DNA from 2 places in the Ferrovibrio sp. GW821-FHT12F09 genome. Region 2 is predicted to be linked to the other one. Evidence: riboswitches for the same ligand, from Rfam matches in the RefSeq annotation. Region 2 holds a riboswitch; the other holds the start of a gene.

Region 1 (9,298 bases), 1.3 Mb from region 2:
GCGCCTTGCTCTGCAGATATTCCGGGCGGCTGAGATAGCTCCACTCGGCCTGCAGCACGCCAATGGTCTCGCGCTCCTGGCTGAGCGCACGATTCATCTCGATCAGTTCGTCTTCCAGACGCTGCACTTCATAGGATAGCTGGTAGAGGCCGAACGACACCACGGCCAGCAGCAACAGGGCGATCAGGGACAGGCCGCGGCTCATGCAGCCTCCCGCAGATCGTCGTCGGGCCAGACCGGCGCGGCCGTGCGCCGGGCGGCGCGCAGCTTGGCCGAGCGGGCCCGCGGATTGGCGGCAACTTCAGCCTCGCCCGGCGCCATGGCGCCTTTGTGGATGGCGACGAAAGATGGCGCACGCTCGGTGGCGGTCGCCTGCGGCAGATGGCGCGAGGCGCCGACAGTCTTGCCGCTGCGGCGATCCAGAAAACGCTTCACCACCCGGTCTTCCAGCGAATGGAAGGATACGACTGCCAGCCGGCCTTCCGGCTTGAGCAGTTTTTCGGCAGCGGCCAGGCCGCGCTTCAGTTCGCCCAGTTCGTCATTCACCACGATGCGCAGCGCCTGGAAGGTGCGGGTCGCCGGATTGATGCCGGGCGTGGCGCGCACGACGCGGGCGACGACCTCGACCAGCTGCTTGGTGCGGGTGATTGGCTGTTCCGCACGGGCGGCGACGATGGCGCGGGCCACCGCACGGGCGCGGCGCTCCTCGCCATAGAGATAGATGATATCGGCCAGCTCGGCTTCGTCGCGGGTGTTGACGATATCGGCGGCCGTCTCGCCGCGATCCGACATCCGCATGTCGAGCGGGCCGTCATGCTGGAAGGAAAAGCCGCGCTCGGCCTGGTCGAGCTGCATGGAGGACACGCCGATATCCAGCGCCACGCCGTCCACGGCCTCGATGCCGATCGCCGACAGCAATGCGGCCATGTCGCCGAAGCGACCTTCGAGCAGACGGAAACGGTTTGGGAAAGCGGCATCGATGCGGTCGGCATGGACGCGCACGGTGGGGTCGCGGTCGATGCCGATCACCTGGCACTCCGCCGCAGCCAGCAAGGCCGAACTGTAACCACCCGCACCAAAAGTACCATCCACAAGCACGTCGCCGGCGCGCGGGCCAAGCGCCGAAACCACTTCCGCCCGCATCACCGAGAGATGAACCTGTCCTGCGGCTTTTTCATGGCCGTTTTTGCTGTCGGGGCGAAAACGGTCCGCCGGGCTCACGATGCCGCCCCCGCTCCGCCGCGCAGGTAAGCCGCGGCCTGGGCGCGCGCCTCGGCGGCGCGGGCCTCCCAGGCTTTCGGTTCCCAGATCTGGAAGCTGTGGCGGCGCCCGACAAAGACCGCCTCACCCGGCGCAGCAAGGCCGGCATGGTCGAGGAACTGAGGCGCGAGCTGGACGCGGCCTTCCTGGTCGAGATTCAGCTCGTTCAGAAACGGCAGCAGGCCGTCGATCAGCATCTCACGCTCGGGATGCAGGTCGGGCAGCTCGTCGATGCGGCGGTTGACACCATCGAGATAGTCGCGCCCGCCGGCAACCAGCGCCGGGGCAGCGATATCGGGGCCCAGAATCAGACCGCCATCGGGATGTTTGCGGGTCAGCAGGGCGCGATACGGCGCCGGTACGGAAACCCGTCCCTTGGCGTCAATCCGGTTTCGAAAGGTTGAGAGGAAGAATTCCACTCAGCCGCCCCTGCTGGTCAATCCCGGACGAAACACCCCCCTTGGGTGGCCATAACCTGGGATGAGATGGGGTAGCATGGGATAATATGGGCGTCAATGGAAATTAACGGTCTGTTATGGTGAGTCGGGCCAATGTTCTCCGCAACTTGCGCCATGATCGATCCTATTATTTTCGCTTAATGTTCTCTTTTGTTCTCAAGAGATCTCTTGTCTCTTGCTGCGTCGCGCATTACACCGGACGGCGTTACGGGGATGGCATGAGAGCGTGTGACAATGGTCAAAACAGGCCGCAACCTTACGGATAGGTTGGCTTCGGCGTTCCTTGCCGCACTGGTAGCGCTGCTGGTTCCACTGGCGGCGATCGCCGCCGTCAACGAATTCCTGCCGCGCGATGCGCCGCAGCTGAAGCGGTTCGCCGTCGTCGCCAGCACGGCCAACAACCAGTGCATCACCGCCCAGCTGATGAACAACGATGTGCGCCGCTTGCGCGCCACCGCCCTGCTGTCGCCCTGCGAATTCAATATCGACAACCTGACGCAGGGCTTTTTCATCAGCCGGCCGCTGCAGCCCGATGGCTACCAGATCTTTTTCGCCGCCAATCCGTCCTACTGCCTGGCGATGGAGCCGCGCGCCAAGCTGCTGGTGATCTCCGCCTGTGCACTCAACAACGAGATGCTGGAACAGCTGCCGCAGCTCTGGGACATCAAGAACGGCGGCCTGGCGCTGAAAAGCGAAGGCAAGAAATTCTGCCTCGATACCCGCGCGAAGCAGGGGTTCTCGGCGATCTTCGAGCCGCATTTCAGCGAATGCCCGGAACAGGTGCCGGATGCCTTCCTGCTGCGGGTGAGCCGCTGACCTGACGGCGTTTGCCTAGTGGCGTCTGGCCGCTTTGCGACGGAGATGCCGCCAGCCAATGACAATACCGGTCACTGACATCGCCAGCCCAACCAGCGACGTGATCCATATCACCAGCTTCCAGGCCGGCGGCACATGCCGCAGCCCTGCGAAATCGAAACTGTGCAGCGCGTTGAACAACCAGCGGTAGCTGCGTCGACTGTCGTCCACCCGCGTCAGGATATCGCCGGTGAGCGGATCGATATGGAACCAGGTGCTGTCAGGATCGTCGAAGCCGATCCGCAGCACGGGCAGCAGGCGCCGCGTGTGATGCGAATACCAGTATTCGTCCTCCTGGGTGAGCACCGCCTGCAGCACGGGCTTTGACTGCGGCATCAACTGCGCCGCGGCTGCGAAAACCTCCCCGGTCGCAAATGCTGTGCCGATGGCCTTGCCGTCGCCGCGATACTGCACGACCAATGACCGGCCGCCGATCCAGAGAAACCGCATCTCGACGACACCCTCAGCCGGCACCACGGCCAGCGGGAAATCCGTCGCTCCATGACCGGCATAGCGCTGCAGTGCGGCAACATCCGTATTGCGCCCGGAGAACCAGTAGTTCGGATTCATCGAAATCCAGCCACTGAATATCCAGGCCAGCAGAAACAGGCTGCCGATCACGCCAGCCCAATGATGCCACAGCATCCAGCCGCGATAGGGCGACATGGCGCCGTTTTTGTAACGGCGCTGGGGCCGCAGACGCTGGATGCCGATCCAGATTCCCGTCACCGCCACGACAATGCTGATGCCGGAAATCCACAGCACGACATCGCGCCACAGCGGCGCATCGGCGCGCAGCGCGGTGGGGTAGATCCAGTGCGGCACACTGCCGAGCCAGTTCCAGAAGCGCTCGCTGCGCCGGGTATCCAGCGCGATCTCGCCATTGCGCGCCGAAACGTAAAGCTGTGTGCCGGCAGCATCGTTGAGCGAGACCAGATGGAACGGTCGCAGCGGATCGTAGCGCGCCGTGACGCTCCACTGGTCGCGATCCTCCAGCTCGACCGTGGCCTGCGGCGCCGGTCTTACACTCTGCACGATTGCAAGGGCGGCAACCGCGTCGATGACCTCGATGCGCCGTCCGTCGCGCGCCGATACGGTCAGCCGCGCATTGTCCCAGGCAGTGACCCGGTAAACCGGCTCATCCCCCAGCATTTCCAGCCGCAGCGCGCGTGGCCAGCCGCCCTGCCCGGCCGCGGCGAGCGCCGCGCTGGGCGAGAGGCGAACCTGCTGCCCGTCGAGTACGGGCAGCAGAGCGCGACGTTCGGTCTCCGTCAGGGCCGGGAATCCGACATAGATCATCACCACGCCGGAAAAGAACCACATGGCGAAGAGCAGGCAGGTGGCAATCCCGATCCAGCGATGGATCAGATACAGCCAGCGCTGCACCTGACGGAGGGTGCGCTTCATCGCATCAGAACCTGATCGTGGTGGTGAGCAGCGCTGTGCGCGGCGCCCCCAGCAGCCATTGGGTGGTGCCCGACGAAGATACCGCATAAACCTCGTCGAACAGGTTGAAAATACGCAGCCCCACGCTGGCATGCGGCACCGGCTGCCAGGTCACGCCGAGATCGACCACCATGTAGTCCGGCCGTGTCTGGGTGTTGGCATTGTCGCTGTAAGTTTCCCCGACCCAGCGGACGCCACCGAGCGCTTTCCATTCCGGAGCAAACTTCCAGGTCAGCCAGAAATTGGCAAGCTGTTCGGGCACCTGCGGCGGTGTTTTGCCGGCCCGCGATACGGCAACACCACCGACCGATTCCACGAAATCGTCAAAGCGGGCATCCAGCAGTGCAGCATTGGCCTCAACCCGCAGGGCCGAGGTCAGGTCGAAACCGAGCGTAGCCTCGACACCGCGCGAGGATTGTTCGCCGACCTGCTGGGTAACCGCAGGATTGGTAGGCGACCGCGACAGGATATCCGTCTTGACGATGTGATAGCCGGCGAAAGTCCATTCGCCGCGCCCCTGCATGAAGGTCTGTTTGATGCCGGCTTCATACTGTTCGCCGGTCGCCAGTTTGAAATTCGTGTTGGCGGAGCTCAGGCTGATGATGCCGCCGACCGGGTCGGCAGCCGTGGCGTATTGACCATAAAGCGCCGTATTGGGGAAAATGTCGTATACGGTGCCGGCACGCCAGCTGATGGAGGTGAAGTCCTTCTGGAAACTGGCTCCCGGCGTGACCAGATCGGTGCGTTGCATGTCGATATTGTCGTAGCGCAGTCCACCGATCAGCGACCATTTATCGGTGACCGACAAACGGTCCTCGGCAAACATCGCATACTGGTCGGTGCGTGTATCATAGCGCGGAATGAAATTGCCCTGACCATAAAACCCCGGATTAAAACCGAAAGGATTGACCTGACTGCTGAAACCATTCGTACCGTCATTCACGTGACGAAAATCGATACGGTTCACGTCGAAACCGACCACAGTCTGGTTCTTCATCCCCAGCACGCTGTAATCGACAGCGAGATCGCTGCGATTGCCGTATTGCTGCTGGTCATGCAGGATTTCGAGATAGCTGGTACGCCCGATATTCCCGGTCGCGGCGTTATAGGTGTAACCTTCCGCATTGCGCCAATGGCGGTCGCTGGTCAGCATGTAGGTGGTATTATTGACCTTGATATTGTCAGCCGCCTGCCACTCCATGTTCAGACGCGTCCAGTTGTCGCGATACTCGATCAGGCTGTCGCTAACATTGAAATTCTTCTTGCGCAGGCTTTCATCCAGCCGCCCGTTAATCAGTGGCGTTCCGAAGTAGCGCTGCGGCTGCTGATAGCCATAATCATGCGACAGGGTGATGGCGAAATTTTCGGAAGCTTCAGCCCGTAGCGCCATCGACAGCGCCAGGCTTTCATTTTCGCCACGATCAACCCAGCCGTCCGATTTCTTGCCGCTGATATTGGCACGATAGAACAGTTTGCCGCCGAGCGGACCCCCACTGCCGGCGGCGGCGCGACGCGTCATGTCGGAACCGAATTCCAGCAGGGCTTCATTCTCAAAGGTCTTGCTCGGCTTTTTCGGGATCACGTTGAGCACACCACCGATGGCACCTTCGCCATACATCACCGAAGCCGGGCCGCGCAGCACCTCGATGCGATCGACCGACCAGGTGTCGAAAGGGAACGTCACCGTGCCGGCGCCGACATAAAGCTGGGTGCCGTCATACAACTGCATCACCGAACTGTGGCCGGTGAAACCGCGCACGCCGAGGCTGGTGCCGCCGTTGCCCGGCGCGGCCAGGGAATTGAAGCCGGTCGCGCGCGCGGCCGCATCATTGATGCTGGTATAACCACGCTCGCGGATGGTTTCGCCGGGTATCACTTCGACGCTCGCCGGCGTCTCCAGCGCGGTAAGGCCGAGCCGGCTGCCGGTGGCGGTCGGCACGGTCAGGTCCAGGCCGACCGGCTCCTCGATCAGCTGGCCACCCACGGTCAGCGGTGGCAGGACGGTGTCCTGGGCCTGCGCCAGTGGCGCAGCAATCAGCAGAGCAGCGGTGAAACCGGAAAACGAGCGGAAAAAGCGGACAGATTGCGTCCGGCGTGACGGGAAGCGGGCCATGGAAAAACCTCATGCGGTCGGCCTTGTGGCACGTCACCGCGAACGAGGTTTTCCGCCGATGCCCTGAGGATAAACAGGCGACCGATGGATTACCCACCGGAACACCCTGCCCGATGTGATCGCGTGTGACCACGGATGACGGCAGGTCTCCTGGCTCGCGGGTCGCTGTCTTTCGCCGCCTTCCCAGGACCGTGCGGCCCCAGTGGCTCTGTGACGAAAGACTCTCCGCTTACAGTTGCAGGGGCAGCCACGGCATCAAACCGCGTTCCCAGTTAGGCCCTTGCGGGCACCGTCGCCGGGCAACCTGCACGGCGATACTTTGCTTGTCAATTGGATGAATGGTGCCAGACGGCCTGTAAGCCGGGTTCTGTCCCCCCACTTTCGTGGGATGGACGGCCATTCCTCTGGGATGCCCGTTACCGGACACCTCGCGCGACCGACCCGGATAGCGGACCGAAAACAGTCCTGCAGACTTGCGCCTGCCGCCATCCCTATTTGGTCTTGCTCCCGGTGGGGTTTGCCGTGCCGCTTCCGTTACCGGTCGCGCGGTGCGCTCTTACCGCACCCTTTCACCCTTACCATCAGGCTCCAACCCGAAAAGATTGGCGCGTGATGGCGGTCTGCTCTCTGTGGCACTGTCCCTGGGGTCGCCCCCGCCGGGCGTTACCCGGCACCGTGTTTCCGTGGAGCCCGGACTTTCCTCGACGCTTTGACACGCCGCGGCCGTCCAGCCGTCTGGCACCGGGCGCAGAGGTAGGCCCAGACGGAGACGGCGTCAAGCAAAAGGGCGGATCAGCGTGCTGCGCGCCCTAACTGGCCGCACGGTCGGCGCTGGCGCGCCGCATGGTGACCTGTTCCGAGATATGGTGGATCAGGCTGGTGGTTTCTGCGTCGCTGACGCCATCGACTTTGTCCTGGCGCCAGTGCCGCTGGAAAGCCCTCACGGCGGCTTCGGTGAGCGGATCGTAGATGCCGCTGCCCTCGATGGCATAGCCGATGCGGTCGAGCGCCACCTGCAGTTCCAGCACCGCGCCGTTGCGCTCGCCCGGGCCCATGACCGGTGCATTCGCCGCAACCCGGAAATCGCCGCTCCACCAACGGCCAAAGCCGGCCGCCGCCAGGCGGTGCCAGGGGAACAACTCACCCGGATCTTCCTTGCGGCTGGGCGCGATATCGGAATGGGCGACATAATTGCCCGGCATCACATGATGCCGCGTGGCGATATCGGCCAGCAGAGCCAGCAGGGCGTCGATCTGTTCCACCGGGAACTGGCGATAGCCGAATTCGTGACCGGGATTGACCAGCTCGATGCCGATGGAACGCGCATTGACGTCGCGCACGCCGCGCCAGAAGGCCACGCCGGCATGCCAGGCACGCTTGTCCTCCGGCACCAGGCGATAAATCGTGCCGTCTTCATCGATCATGTAATGGGCGCTGACCTTGGCATCCGGGTCGGCCAGGCGCTGCAACGCCGCAGCCGCAGTCTGCATGCCGGTATAATGCAGCACGATCATATCGACCGGGCGGCGGCCGCTGCGGTCGTCAAAATTCGGCGAGGGATGGTCAATCAACGGAAGCGTCATTCGCCAGCCGCCTTGGTTTCCAGCGCCACCTTTTCCGGCGTCACGCCACGCGCGTCAGCCGCTTTGCTCTCGCGCATGGCGACAATCAGAACACCCAGAAGGGTAATAACCGAACCGATAATCACACGACCACTCAGTTGCTCGTTGAGGAAAAACACGCCGGCCAGCACGCCGAAGATCGGCGACAGCGTGAAGCCCGGATTGACGATGCTGACCGGATAGCGCCGCAACAGATAGTAGGCGCCGCCATGCCCGATCAGGGATACCAGTGTCGCGGCATAGACAATTGCACTCCAGTGCCAGACGCTGGCCGACACAACCTGTTCAACATGGCCATCTTCCAGCGCCAGGGAAATCAGCAGCAGGCTGGGCGCGCTCAGGATGCCAACCCAGGCCTGCATGGTGAAAGTATGCACGTCGTGTATGCGGCGCACCATGATCTGGCCGACCGAGAAGATGATCACGGCCACCAGGATCAGCCCGATGGCGACCTGGTAGTTCATCACTTTCGGGTCGAAACTGATGACGACTGCACCAATGAAGGCCAGGGCGATGCCGAGACTGCGTTTCCAGCGCACCCGCTCGCCGAGGAACAGGATCGCCATGAGGGTCGAAATCGGCACGCCCAACTGGGTCACCACCGCCACCACCGAGACGTCGTCCGCCTTGGCAATGCCGATGATGATCAGCACGAAATGCAGGGTTCCCATGCACAGGGCGGCAATCACAACATTGCGCATCTGGCCGGGACACCAGCGCAGCCAGGGGAGCATCAGGACAGCGACCAGGCCAAAGCGCAGGGCGGTGAAAAGGACCGGCGGGAAGTGGTTGACCGCGAGTTTGGTGACGACAAAATTGCCGCCCCAGATGGCGCAGATCAGCAACATCAGGGCAAGGTGCTGGGGCTTCATGGGCGGGGACCCTAGCAAAGCCGGCCGGTCGCGGGCTACGGTTCTTTCTGTCCCGGCCATGCACTGCCTGCATGGGCGGTATGCGGGGGTTTGCGGAACCATATCCCTGCCCGCTTTCGAGGCATCCCAGACAGGCAACCGGCCATGGCAAAAGCAAAGATACCCGCATCGAAAAAGCCGGCCAAAGCAAAGCCGGCGGCACGGCGGCCGATTGTGTCCTCGGCGCATCTGGCCAGCGAAAAGCTGGAAGGCCTGAGCGAGTTCGAATTCGCCCTGATGATGACCGGCAATGCCTTCAGCCGCTGGATCGTGCGCTGCATGACGGCGGCAGGTCAGGGCGACCTGGCGGCCCTGGACGTGATGGTGCTGCATGGCGTCAATCACCGCGAGCGGCCCAAGCGACTGGCCGACCTCTGTCTGGTGCTGAATGTGGAAGATTCCCACACCGTCAATTACGGCCTGAAGAAGATGGTGCGGCTGGGCCTGATCGCCGGCACCCGGCGCGGCAAGGAAATCTTCTACAGCACCACGCCCAAAGGCCGCGCGCTCTGCCTGGAATACCGTAAAATCCGCGAACAGCTGCTGGGTCAGGCCTTTGCCCTGATCGGGCAGCCGCAAGGTGATCTGTCCCGAGTGGCCGACCTGATGCGAGCGTTGTCGGGCAGCTACGAT
Region 2 (9,298 bases):
GCTGATTGCATCGGCCAGCTTACTAAGAAATTATTCGCTCCCGTGCCGGCCGCGTGCTACCACCGCGGAACGGTCCAATACTACCTGGACGCGCTTTTGCTTTGAGGTCCTTTCTAGTAGGATTCTTATCAAGCCCGTGCGGGGAGATGCTGCAGTGAGCGAAGACACGATGTCGGATCATGAGCGTATCGATTTCTCGAAGATCAGTTTTCTGGTCGTCGAGCCGAACCGGTTGATGGGTCAGATGGTCCGCGATGTGCTGATGATGCTGGATGCCCAGTATATCGATCGCGCCCGCGACTTCGACACGGCGGTCAACATCCTGCGGTTGGGCCGCACCGATATGATGATCACCGAATGGGCGCTGGGCGCGGAAAAGCTCGGCCGCAACGGCATGGATATCGTGCAGTGGATTCGCAACGATGCGGGTTCGCCGAACCGCATGATGCCGATTGTCATGATGACGGCGAATTCGGAAGAGGAATATGTCTGCCGCGCCCGCGATTGCGGCGTGTCGGAATTCGTCGCCAAGCCTTACACGGTGAACGGCTTTTATACCCGGCTGGTGGCCGCGATTGCACGGCCGCGCCAGTTCGTGCGCATCGGCGAGTATTACGGTCCCGATCGCCGGCGGCGTCGCACGCCCGGCTATGGCGGGCCGGAACGCCGCATCGACCTCAACTGACACCGGCAGCCATCAAGGTCAGTATAATGGCGAAAAAGCCGGTTTTCACGCCTCCGCAGCAGGATTTGCGCCGCAAGGCTGTCAATTTCAAGAAAGGCTTCCGCCTTCAACTGGCGCCTGAAGAGCTGCGCCGCCTGGAAGAGGTTGTGGAAAAAGCCACCGACAGCTTCACCCAGGAAATTGCCGACAAACTGCGTCAGCTGCGCGCATCCCTGGACGAGGTGGCCACCGGCCACGGCGTCGATCAGGCCATGCAGGCGATCCGTTCGCTGTCGCTCGACATCAAGGGCATGGGCGGCATGTTCAAATATCCGCTGCTCACCGCCTTTGCCAAATCGCTGAACGATTTCACCAAGGATATGGGCGCGCCCAGCCCGATCCAGCTCGACATCATCGCGGCGCAGATCGATGCACTGTATGTGGTAACCGCCCAGCGTATCCAGGGCGGCGGCAGCCAGATCGAATCCGAACTGCTGGGCGCCCTGCGCACCGCTACCCGCCTGCACAAGGCGACGTAAGTCAGCCCAGCATCCGCCACAACGGCAGGCCGCTGAGCGCCGCAAAGGCACAGAGCCCCAGCGCCGCCAGACGGAACTGCTGTTCGCTCGAACGCGCGAACAGCCGGCTGCCCAGATTGAGCGGCAGCAGATAAGCCGGAATCAGCGGCAGCGACATCAGCAGGCTTTCCGCGGTGAACAGCCCGTTCCACCAGTAAGCGAGTCCCGAGGCGATCGCCGTGAAGCCGAAGAATACGATCAGGTTGGCGCGCACGGTGGCGGCCTCGCCCTGGCCGCCAAGCCAGAGCAGCACCACCGGCGGACCCGGCAAGGCGGCAGCGCCGCCGCTCAGGCCGGCCAGCGCGCCGGTGCCAAGCGTCGCCGGCAGACCCAGCCGGCCGCGATAGCGCCAGCCGGCGGCCATCAGCCCGACCGCCAGCAGGATCAGCAGACAGATCACCCAACGCATCACATCGGGATCGGCGATCACCAGCAGCGCCACGCCGAAGGGCACGGCGACAACCGCACTCAGGCCCAGCGGCAGCACCTCGCGCCAGACACAGCGGCGCAGCGCATCGGGCAGCATGGCCAAAGCGGCGATATCATCGGCGATGAACAGCAGGATGGCGGCGAGCTTGGGTTCGTAGACCAGGCTGGCGACCGGCATGAACATCATGGCGCCGCCGAAACCGGAAAAGCCGCGCACCAGACCGGCCAGCGCTGCTGCGCCGAAAACGGCCCAGTAGCGCGGCTCGGTCAGGAAGCCGAAAAGAGGAAACGCGTCAGCCAACCAGGATGACGATGCCGGCCAGCGCCACGGCCGCGCCGGCGGCGCGGGTGATCAGGCCGACATTCAGCTGCTGCGCGAGACGGGCTGCAACCAGGCCGATGCCATGCAGCAGCGCCGTGGCCAACAGCATGCCGAAGCCATAGACCAGCGCCTGCGAGGCATCGCCGATCTCGGTGCCATGGGCATGGCCGTGGAACAGGGCAAACACGGCGGTCACCGCCATGGCGGCCGGCAGCGGCGGACGCATGGCGAAGGCAACGATCAGGCCCAGGATCAGCACCGACAGCGCGATGCCGGACTCGACGCCGGGCAGGGCGACATTGGCCAGACCGAGGCCGAAGCCGGCCGCCATCGTAGCGACGAAGCTGGCCGGCAAGAGCCAGAGGGCGCGCGGTTGCTGCGCGGCCTGCTGGACCGCCCAGAGGCCGACCGCCAGCATGGCGAGCAGATGATCGAGGCCGCCGAAGGGATGCGCGAAGCCGGCGGAGAAACCGGCGGCGGCGGGCTCGGCGCCGGGATGACCGGGATGGGCCAGAGCCGGAACGGCGATGCTCGCCAGAACGAGGGCCGGCAGAACCATCTGGCCGAGCTTGGACTTGAAGGACATGACGACCTCTTTATTGCGCATGCGTTGCGAACCACCCGTCTCCTTTGTGCCCCAAGCCGGTTGCGTTTGACAAGACATGCCCGGGCCTCCCCGCGGGGTTGGCGCGCGTTTGACAAGGCCGGAGCCCGGGCTTAGGGTCCGCCGCGATGGTTCGCCGCCTGCCGGAAGGTGGAACGGCGATGAAAAGGGAACGCGGTGCCGGCTTTCTGTGCAGATATATCTGCGCAGGGCCGCAAGCCGCGGCAGCCCCCGCTACGGTAGGCGGCGAGCGGCGCGCAACAGCCACTGGACCGGACACGGTCTGGGAAGGCGCGCGATCCGCGACAACCCGCAAGCCCGGAGACCTGCCATCGGCTTTAGTCGAAGCGGACGTGCCGGACGGGGTGTGCCGGCGCCCGGCCTATGTCATTCTTGCCGCTGCGCAGGCGCAAGACCGACAGCAGCCATGGTCCGCGTCGGCGTCATGGAACAGGGCGCTCATCCTATGCAGAAGATTCCCGCAACCGTCGTCACCGGCTTTCTCGGCGCCGGCAAGACCACGCTGATCCGCCACCTCATCACCAATGCCAATGGCCGGCGCATCGCGCTGATCGTCAACGAATTCGGCGAAATGGGCATCGATGGCGAGCTGCTGAAAAGCTGCGGCGCGCCCGATTGCAGTGAGGACGATATCATCGAGCTGGCCAATGGCTGCCTGTGCTGCACGGTGGCCGACGATTTCCTGCCCACCCTGCAGAAGCTGCTCGACCGACCCAATCCGCCGACGCACATTGTCATCGAGACCTCCGGTCTCGCCTTGCCGAAACCCCTCGTCCAGGCTTTTGCATGGCCGGGCATCAAAAGCCGCACAACGGTGGATGGCGTGGTCACCGTGGTGGATGCCGCCGCCGTGGCCGAAGGGCGGTTTGCCGATGATGAAGATGCGGTGGCCGCGCAGCGCGCCGCCGATGCCAGCCTGGATCATGACAATCCGCTGGAGGAACTGTTCGAGGACCAGCTTGGTTGCGCCGATCTGGTGCTGCTGAACAAGGCCGACCTGCTGGATGAAGGCGCCATGCAGAATGTGCGGGCCGAGATCGGTGCGCATCTGCGCCAGGGCGTGAAAACCCTGTCGATCAGCCAGGGCGAGATCGCCGCCGATATCCTGCTGGGCCTGCATGCGGCCGCCGAGGACGACATCGCGGCGCGCAAGTCGCATCACGACAATGAGGAAGACCACGACCACGAGGATTTCTTCAGCTTCTCGCTGACCCTGCCCGAGCAGACGGCGCCGGATGCCCTGCTGGAGCGCCTGCTGCCGGTGATCGCCGAACACGACATCCTGCGGGTGAAGGGTTTTGTCGCCGTCGCCGGCAAGACTATGCGGCTGGTGCTGCAGGGCGTGGGCGCGCGGCTGTCGCATTATTACGACCGTGACTGGACCAGCGCCGAGCCACGCGCCACGCGCCTGGTGGTGATCGGCCGCGCCGGCCTGGACGAGGCGGCGATCCGCGCCGCCCTCGCGGCCTGAGTCGAACAGGGGCGCAGCGCCTTGCATCTGCTCAATGCCATACCCGGCGGCGCGGCGACAGCGGATGGCGCCGTCGACCTGAAACAGTCGCCGGGCGATATCGTCATCCTGAGCGCTGCGGATTCCGAACTGGCGGGCCTGAGCAATGCCTGCGCGGCCCTGAGCGACGACTTCCCCTCGCTGCGACTGGCCAACCTGCTGCAGCTTGGCCACCCCTACGCGGTCGATCTCTATGTCGACAGCGTGATCGTGCAGGCCAAGCTGGTGATCGTGCGGCTGCTCGGCGGCCAGAGCTACTGGGCCTATGGCGTCGAGCGTCTGAGCGAGGTCTGCCGCACGCGTGGCATCGCGCTCGCCTTCCTGCCCGGCGACCGCCAGGCGGATCCCGGCCTCGACGGCTTCTCTACCGTCACCGACGAGACGCGCGCCGAATTGTTCAGCTATTTCCGCGAGGGCGGCGTCGACAACCTGCGCAACGCCCTGCGCTATGCGGCTTCCGTGATCGGTCATGCGGAAGACCCGCCGCCGGCGCGGCCGCTGCCGGCCGCCGGCCTGTACTGGCCCGACCTCGCCGATCCCGATCTCGACACGCTGCGCCACACCTGGGCCGCCAAGCATCGCGGCATGCCGCATCCGATCTGCGCCATTGTTTTCTATCGCGCCCTGCTGCAGGCCGGCGATATAGCGGCTGTCGATGCGCTGATCGAATCGTTAAGCGCCGAGGGCCTGCATCCGCTGCCGATCTACGTCACCAGCCTGAAGGACCGCCTGTCGGCCGATTTGGTCGGGACCCTGCTGGATCAGGCGCTGCCCGACGTGATCCTCAATGCCACCAGCTTCGCTATCGGAAGCCCGAATGGTGGCGCAGCCAATACGCCCACCGACGATCCGCTGGGGCAGTGTGACTGCCCAGTGCTGCAGGTGGTGTTCGCCTCAGGCCCGCGCGAGGACTGGCAGACCGGCACGCGCGGCCTGAATGCCCGCGATCTGGCGATTGCCGTGGCGCTGCCGGAAATCGACGGACGCATCCTCACCCGTGCCGTGGCCTTCAAGGCTGAAGCCACCTTCGACACCCGCACCGAATGCAGCATCGTACGCATGCAGCCCGATCACGGCCGCTGCCGCTATGTGGCAAAGCTGGCCTGCGCCTGGTCGCGCCTCGCACGCCTGGCACCGGCAGAGCGCAAAGTCGCGCTGGTGATCGCCAACTATCCCAACCGCGACGGCCGCATCGGCAACGGCGTCGGCCTGGATACGCCACAAAGCGCGGTGGAAATCCTGCGCGCCATGAAAGATGCCGGCTATGAACTGAATGCGCTGCCGGTCAGCGGCAACCGCCTGATCGAAGCGCTGCAGGAAGGCGTGACCAACGACTTCGCCCGCGCCGCCGGCCGGCGCGTGCGGGTGCTGTATCCGCTCGCATTATACCGTCGCTACTTTGAAAACCTGCCGCCCTCGATACAGCAGGCCGTCCAGGAGCGCTGGGGCGATCCGGAAGCCGATCCGCTGCTCCATGACGGACCCGACGGCAGCGGCTTCACCCTGCCGGTGCTGCCCTTGGGCAATGTCGCGGTGATGATCCAGCCGGCGCGCGGCTACAATATCGATCCGGCGCGCAGCTATCACGATCCGGCATTAGTGCCGCCGCATCACTATCTGGCGGCCTACGCCTGGCTGCGTGAAAGCTTCGGCGCCGATGCCGTGATCCATTGCGGCAAGCATGGTAATCTGGAATGGCTGCCCGGCAAGGCACTGGCGCTGAGCGAAGACTGCTTCCCCGAAGTGGTGTTCGGGCCGCTGCCGCAGCTCTATCCCTTTATCGTCAACGATCCCGGCGAGGGCACGCAGGCGAAACGCCGCACCTCCGCCGTGATCCTGTCGCATCTGACGCCGCCGCTGACGCGCGCCGAGATCTATGGCGATCTCTCGGCACTGGAACAGCTGGTGGATGAATATTACGAAGCCGCCGGCCTCGACCGCCGCCGCCTGCCGCTGCTGGCCGAACGCATCATCGACGAGACGCGACGACTGGGCCTCGATGCCGATTGCGACATCCAGCCGGGCGAGCCCACCGAATCCGCCCTGCTCAAGCTCGACAATCATCTCTGCGACCTGAAAGAGCTGCAGATCCGCGACGGCCTGCATGTCTATGGCGTGAATCCCCATGGCGAGCAGCTGATCGACCTGCTGGTGGCGCTGGTGCGGCTGCCGCGCAACGACAGCAAGGGCGGTAATGCCTCAATCCTGCGCGCGCTCAGTGCCGATCTCGGGCTCGGCTTCGATCCCCTGGGCACCGACTATGCCGCCGACTGGACCGGACCGCGCCCGGATATCCTGGACGCCATCGTGCCCGACGGCTACTGGCGCAGCCATGGCGACACCATCGAACGGCTGGAGATGCTGGCCAAGCAGCTGATCGGCGATCGCCGCCTGCCCGACGAGACCTGGACCGCGACCCGCGTGGTGCTGCAGGAAATCGACTACCGCCTGCGCCCGGCGGTGCTGAGCTGTGGCCGCGCCGAGATCGAAAATCTGCTGCTCGGCCTCGATGGCCGTTTCGTGCCGCCGGGCCCGAGCGGCGCGCCGACCCGCGGCCGGCCGGAAGTGCTGCCCACGGGGCGCAACTTCTTCTCGCTGGATGCGCGCAGCCTGCCGACGCCCTCGGCCTGGACGCTCGGCTGGCAGTCGGCCGATGCACTGCTGCAACGGCATCGCCAGGATCATGGCGAATGGCCGCGCGCGATTCTTCTCAATGCCTGGGGCACCGCCAACATGCGCACCGGCGGCGACGATATCGCCCAGGCGCTCGCTCTCATTGGCGCGCGCCCGACCTGGGAGACCGCATCGGGTCGCGTCACCGGATTCGAGATCGTGCCGCTGGACCTGCTGGACCGGCCGCGTATTGACGTCACCCTGAAGGTGAGTGGCTTTTTCCGCGACGCCTTCCCGGCGCAGCTCGCGCTGTTCGATGCGGCCATCCGCGCCGTGCAGGGGTTGGACGAGCCGCCGGAACTCAATCCGCTGGCCGCGCGCTTCCGCGACGAAACCGACGCGATGATCGCCCATGGCGTCAGCCCGGAGGATGCGCGTCGCCGCGCCGGCTATCGCATCTTCGGCGCCAAGCCTGGCGCCTATGGCGCCGGCCTGCAGGCCCTGATCGACGAAGGCGGCTGGGCCGAGACCGCCGATCTGGCGCGCGCCTATATCGCCTGGGGCGCCTATGCCTATGGTGCCGAAGCAGAAGGCGTCGAAGCCAAGGACGGCTTCACCCGCCGCCTGGGCGTGATCGACACCGTGGTGCAGAACCAGGACAACCGCGAACACGACCTGCTGGATTCCGACGACTACTACCAGTTTGAGGGCGGCGCGGTGGCGGCGGTTCAATTCGTCTCAGGCGCCGCACCGACCGCTTATCACAACGACCATTCCCGCCCGGAAGCGCCGCGCATCCGCCGCTTGGAAGAAGAGATCGCCCGCGTGGTGCGCGGCCGCGCCGGCAATCCGAAATGGATCGACGGCGTCAAGCGCCATGGCTACAAGGGCGCCTTCGAGATCGCCGCCACGGTGGATTACCTGTTCGCCTTTGCCGCCACCACCGGCCTGGTGCGCGATCATCAGTTCGACCTGCTCTATGAATCCTACCTGGCCGATCCGGATACGCGGCATTTCATCGAGATCAACAATCCGGCCGCCGCCCGCGAGATCGCCGAGCGCTTCCGCGAGGCGATCCGGCGCGGCCTGTGGCGGCCGCAAGCCAATTCCGCCGCCGATCTGCTGGAAAGAATGTCGGCCGCATGAAAGCGATTGGTACATGAAAATCAAGGAACCCGGCCTGAGCGACGACGAGATCAATGCGCGCGCCAACGAAAAGGCAAAGAAGCGCAAGGAAGTACGCGACCGCATGCTGGCGACCAAGACGATCACCGAGAAGGGCCTGCTGATCGTCCATACCGGCAAGGGCAAGGGCAAGTCGACCGCCGCCTTCGGCCTGGTGATGCGCGCCATCGGCAATGGCTTCCGCGTCGGCATCGTGCAGTTCGTCAAGGGCAAGTGGCAGACCGGCGAGCGGCCGGTACTGGAGAAATTCCCCGAACAGGTGACGATCAAGGCGATGGGCGAGGGTTTCACCTGGGACACCCAGGACCGCGCCCGCGACATCCGCGCCGCCACCGAGGCCTGGGCTGAGGCGAAGCGCATGATCGCCGCCTGCACCGGAGACCGGCCATTATACGACATGCTGGTGTTCGACGAGCTGAACATCGTGCTGCGCTACGACTATCTCGATCTGGCCGAAGTGGTGGAAACCCTTCGCCAGCGCGCGCCGCAGCTCCATATCGTGGTGACCGGCCGCAACGCCAAGCCAGAATTGATCGACGCCGCCGACCTGGTGACCGAAATGACCGAGATCAAGCATCCCTTCCAGGCCGGCGTGAAGGCGCAGAAAGGAATCGAGTTCTGATGGAAAAGACCCTGCTCAATCCCGCCAGCATCGCACCGCCGGTGGGCAATTACGCCCATGGCGTGCTGGTCGCCGGCGGCCAGCGCATGCTGTTCATCAGCGGGCAGATTCCGGCGGCAAGCGACGGCAGCATCCCGAAGGATTTCGAAAGCCAGGCGCGCTACTGCTGGCGCAATATCGAGGCCATCCTGAAAGAGGCCGGCATGAGTTTTGACAACATCGTCAAGGCCACCATCTTCCTGACTGACCACAAATACCTGCAGGCCAACCGGCAGGTGCGCAACGAAATTCTTGGCGATCGCAAATTCGCCTCCAGCGCCATCGTGACTTCGACCCTGCTGCCGGAATGGCTGCTGGAGATCGAAGCCATCGCCATGGCCTGAGCAGAAAGCACACCACGCCCCATGTTTTCGCTGGAAAAATCCGCCTTCGAGAAAACCGCCGTGATGCTCTGTGGCCATGGCAGCCGCGACGAGGCGGCGGTGGCCCAGTTCAAGGCGCTGGCCGATCATATGAAACGGCGCCTGCCGCAATACGATGTCGATTACGGCTTCCTGGAATTCGCCACGCCGATCATCCGTGATGGCCTGGACGCGCTGCGCGCCAAGGGCAATACGCGGATTCTCGCCCTGCCCGGCATGCTGTTCGCCGCCGGCCATGCCAAGAACGACATCCCCAGCGTGCTCAACCGGTATCAGGCCGAGCATGACGATATCACCATCACCTATGGCCGCGACCTCGGCATCGACC

Evidence for each region. A riboswitch is a leader RNA that binds a small molecule or an ion and turns the genes downstream of it on or off. The one in region 2 is predicted to bind cobalamin.
Region 1: linked by a shared signal. The riboswitch ahead of AC1ROB_RS10280 (TonB-dependent receptor) and the one ahead of cobW (cobalamin biosynthesis protein CobW) in region 2 are both predicted to bind cobalamin.

Annotation. Positions count from the first base shown of each region.
Region 1 covers NZ_JBXAPZ010000001.1:2,066,186-2,075,483, reverse strand. The annotation lists gene ftsL (cell division protein FtsL) at 1-205, opposite strand, end outside; gene rsmH (16S rRNA (cytosine(1402)-N(4))-methyltransferase RsmH) at 202-1,221, opposite strand; gene AC1ROB_RS10295 (division/cell wall cluster transcriptional repressor MraZ) at 1,218-1,679, opposite strand; gene AC1ROB_RS10290 (hypothetical protein) at 1,986-2,534, shown strand; gene AC1ROB_RS10285 (PepSY domain-containing protein) at 2,550-3,980, opposite strand; gene AC1ROB_RS10280 (TonB-dependent receptor) at 3,985-6,132, opposite strand; cobalamin riboswitch at 6,256-6,441, opposite strand; RNA gene rnpB (RNase P RNA component class A) at 6,473-6,871, opposite strand; gene AC1ROB_RS10270 (peptidoglycan recognition protein family protein) at 6,942-7,715, opposite strand; gene AC1ROB_RS10265 (DMT family transporter) at 7,712-8,626, opposite strand; gene AC1ROB_RS10260 (winged helix DNA-binding protein) at 8,771-9,298, shown strand, end outside.
Region 2 covers NZ_JBXAPZ010000001.1:767,769-777,066, reverse strand. The annotation lists gene AC1ROB_RS04060 (response regulator) at 155-685, shown strand; gene AC1ROB_RS04055 (hypothetical protein) at 712-1,203, shown strand; gene AC1ROB_RS04050 (sulfite exporter TauE/SafE family protein) at 1,205-1,972, opposite strand; gene AC1ROB_RS04045 (HupE/UreJ family protein) at 1,965-2,579, opposite strand; cobalamin riboswitch at 2,710-2,945, shown strand; gene cobW (cobalamin biosynthesis protein CobW) at 3,064-4,089, shown strand; gene cobN (cobaltochelatase subunit CobN) at 4,111-7,887, shown strand; gene cobO (cob(I)yrinic acid a,c-diamide adenosyltransferase) at 7,901-8,548, shown strand; gene AC1ROB_RS04025 (RidA family protein) at 8,548-8,931, shown strand; gene AC1ROB_RS04020 (sirohydrochlorin chelatase) at 8,953-9,298, shown strand, end outside.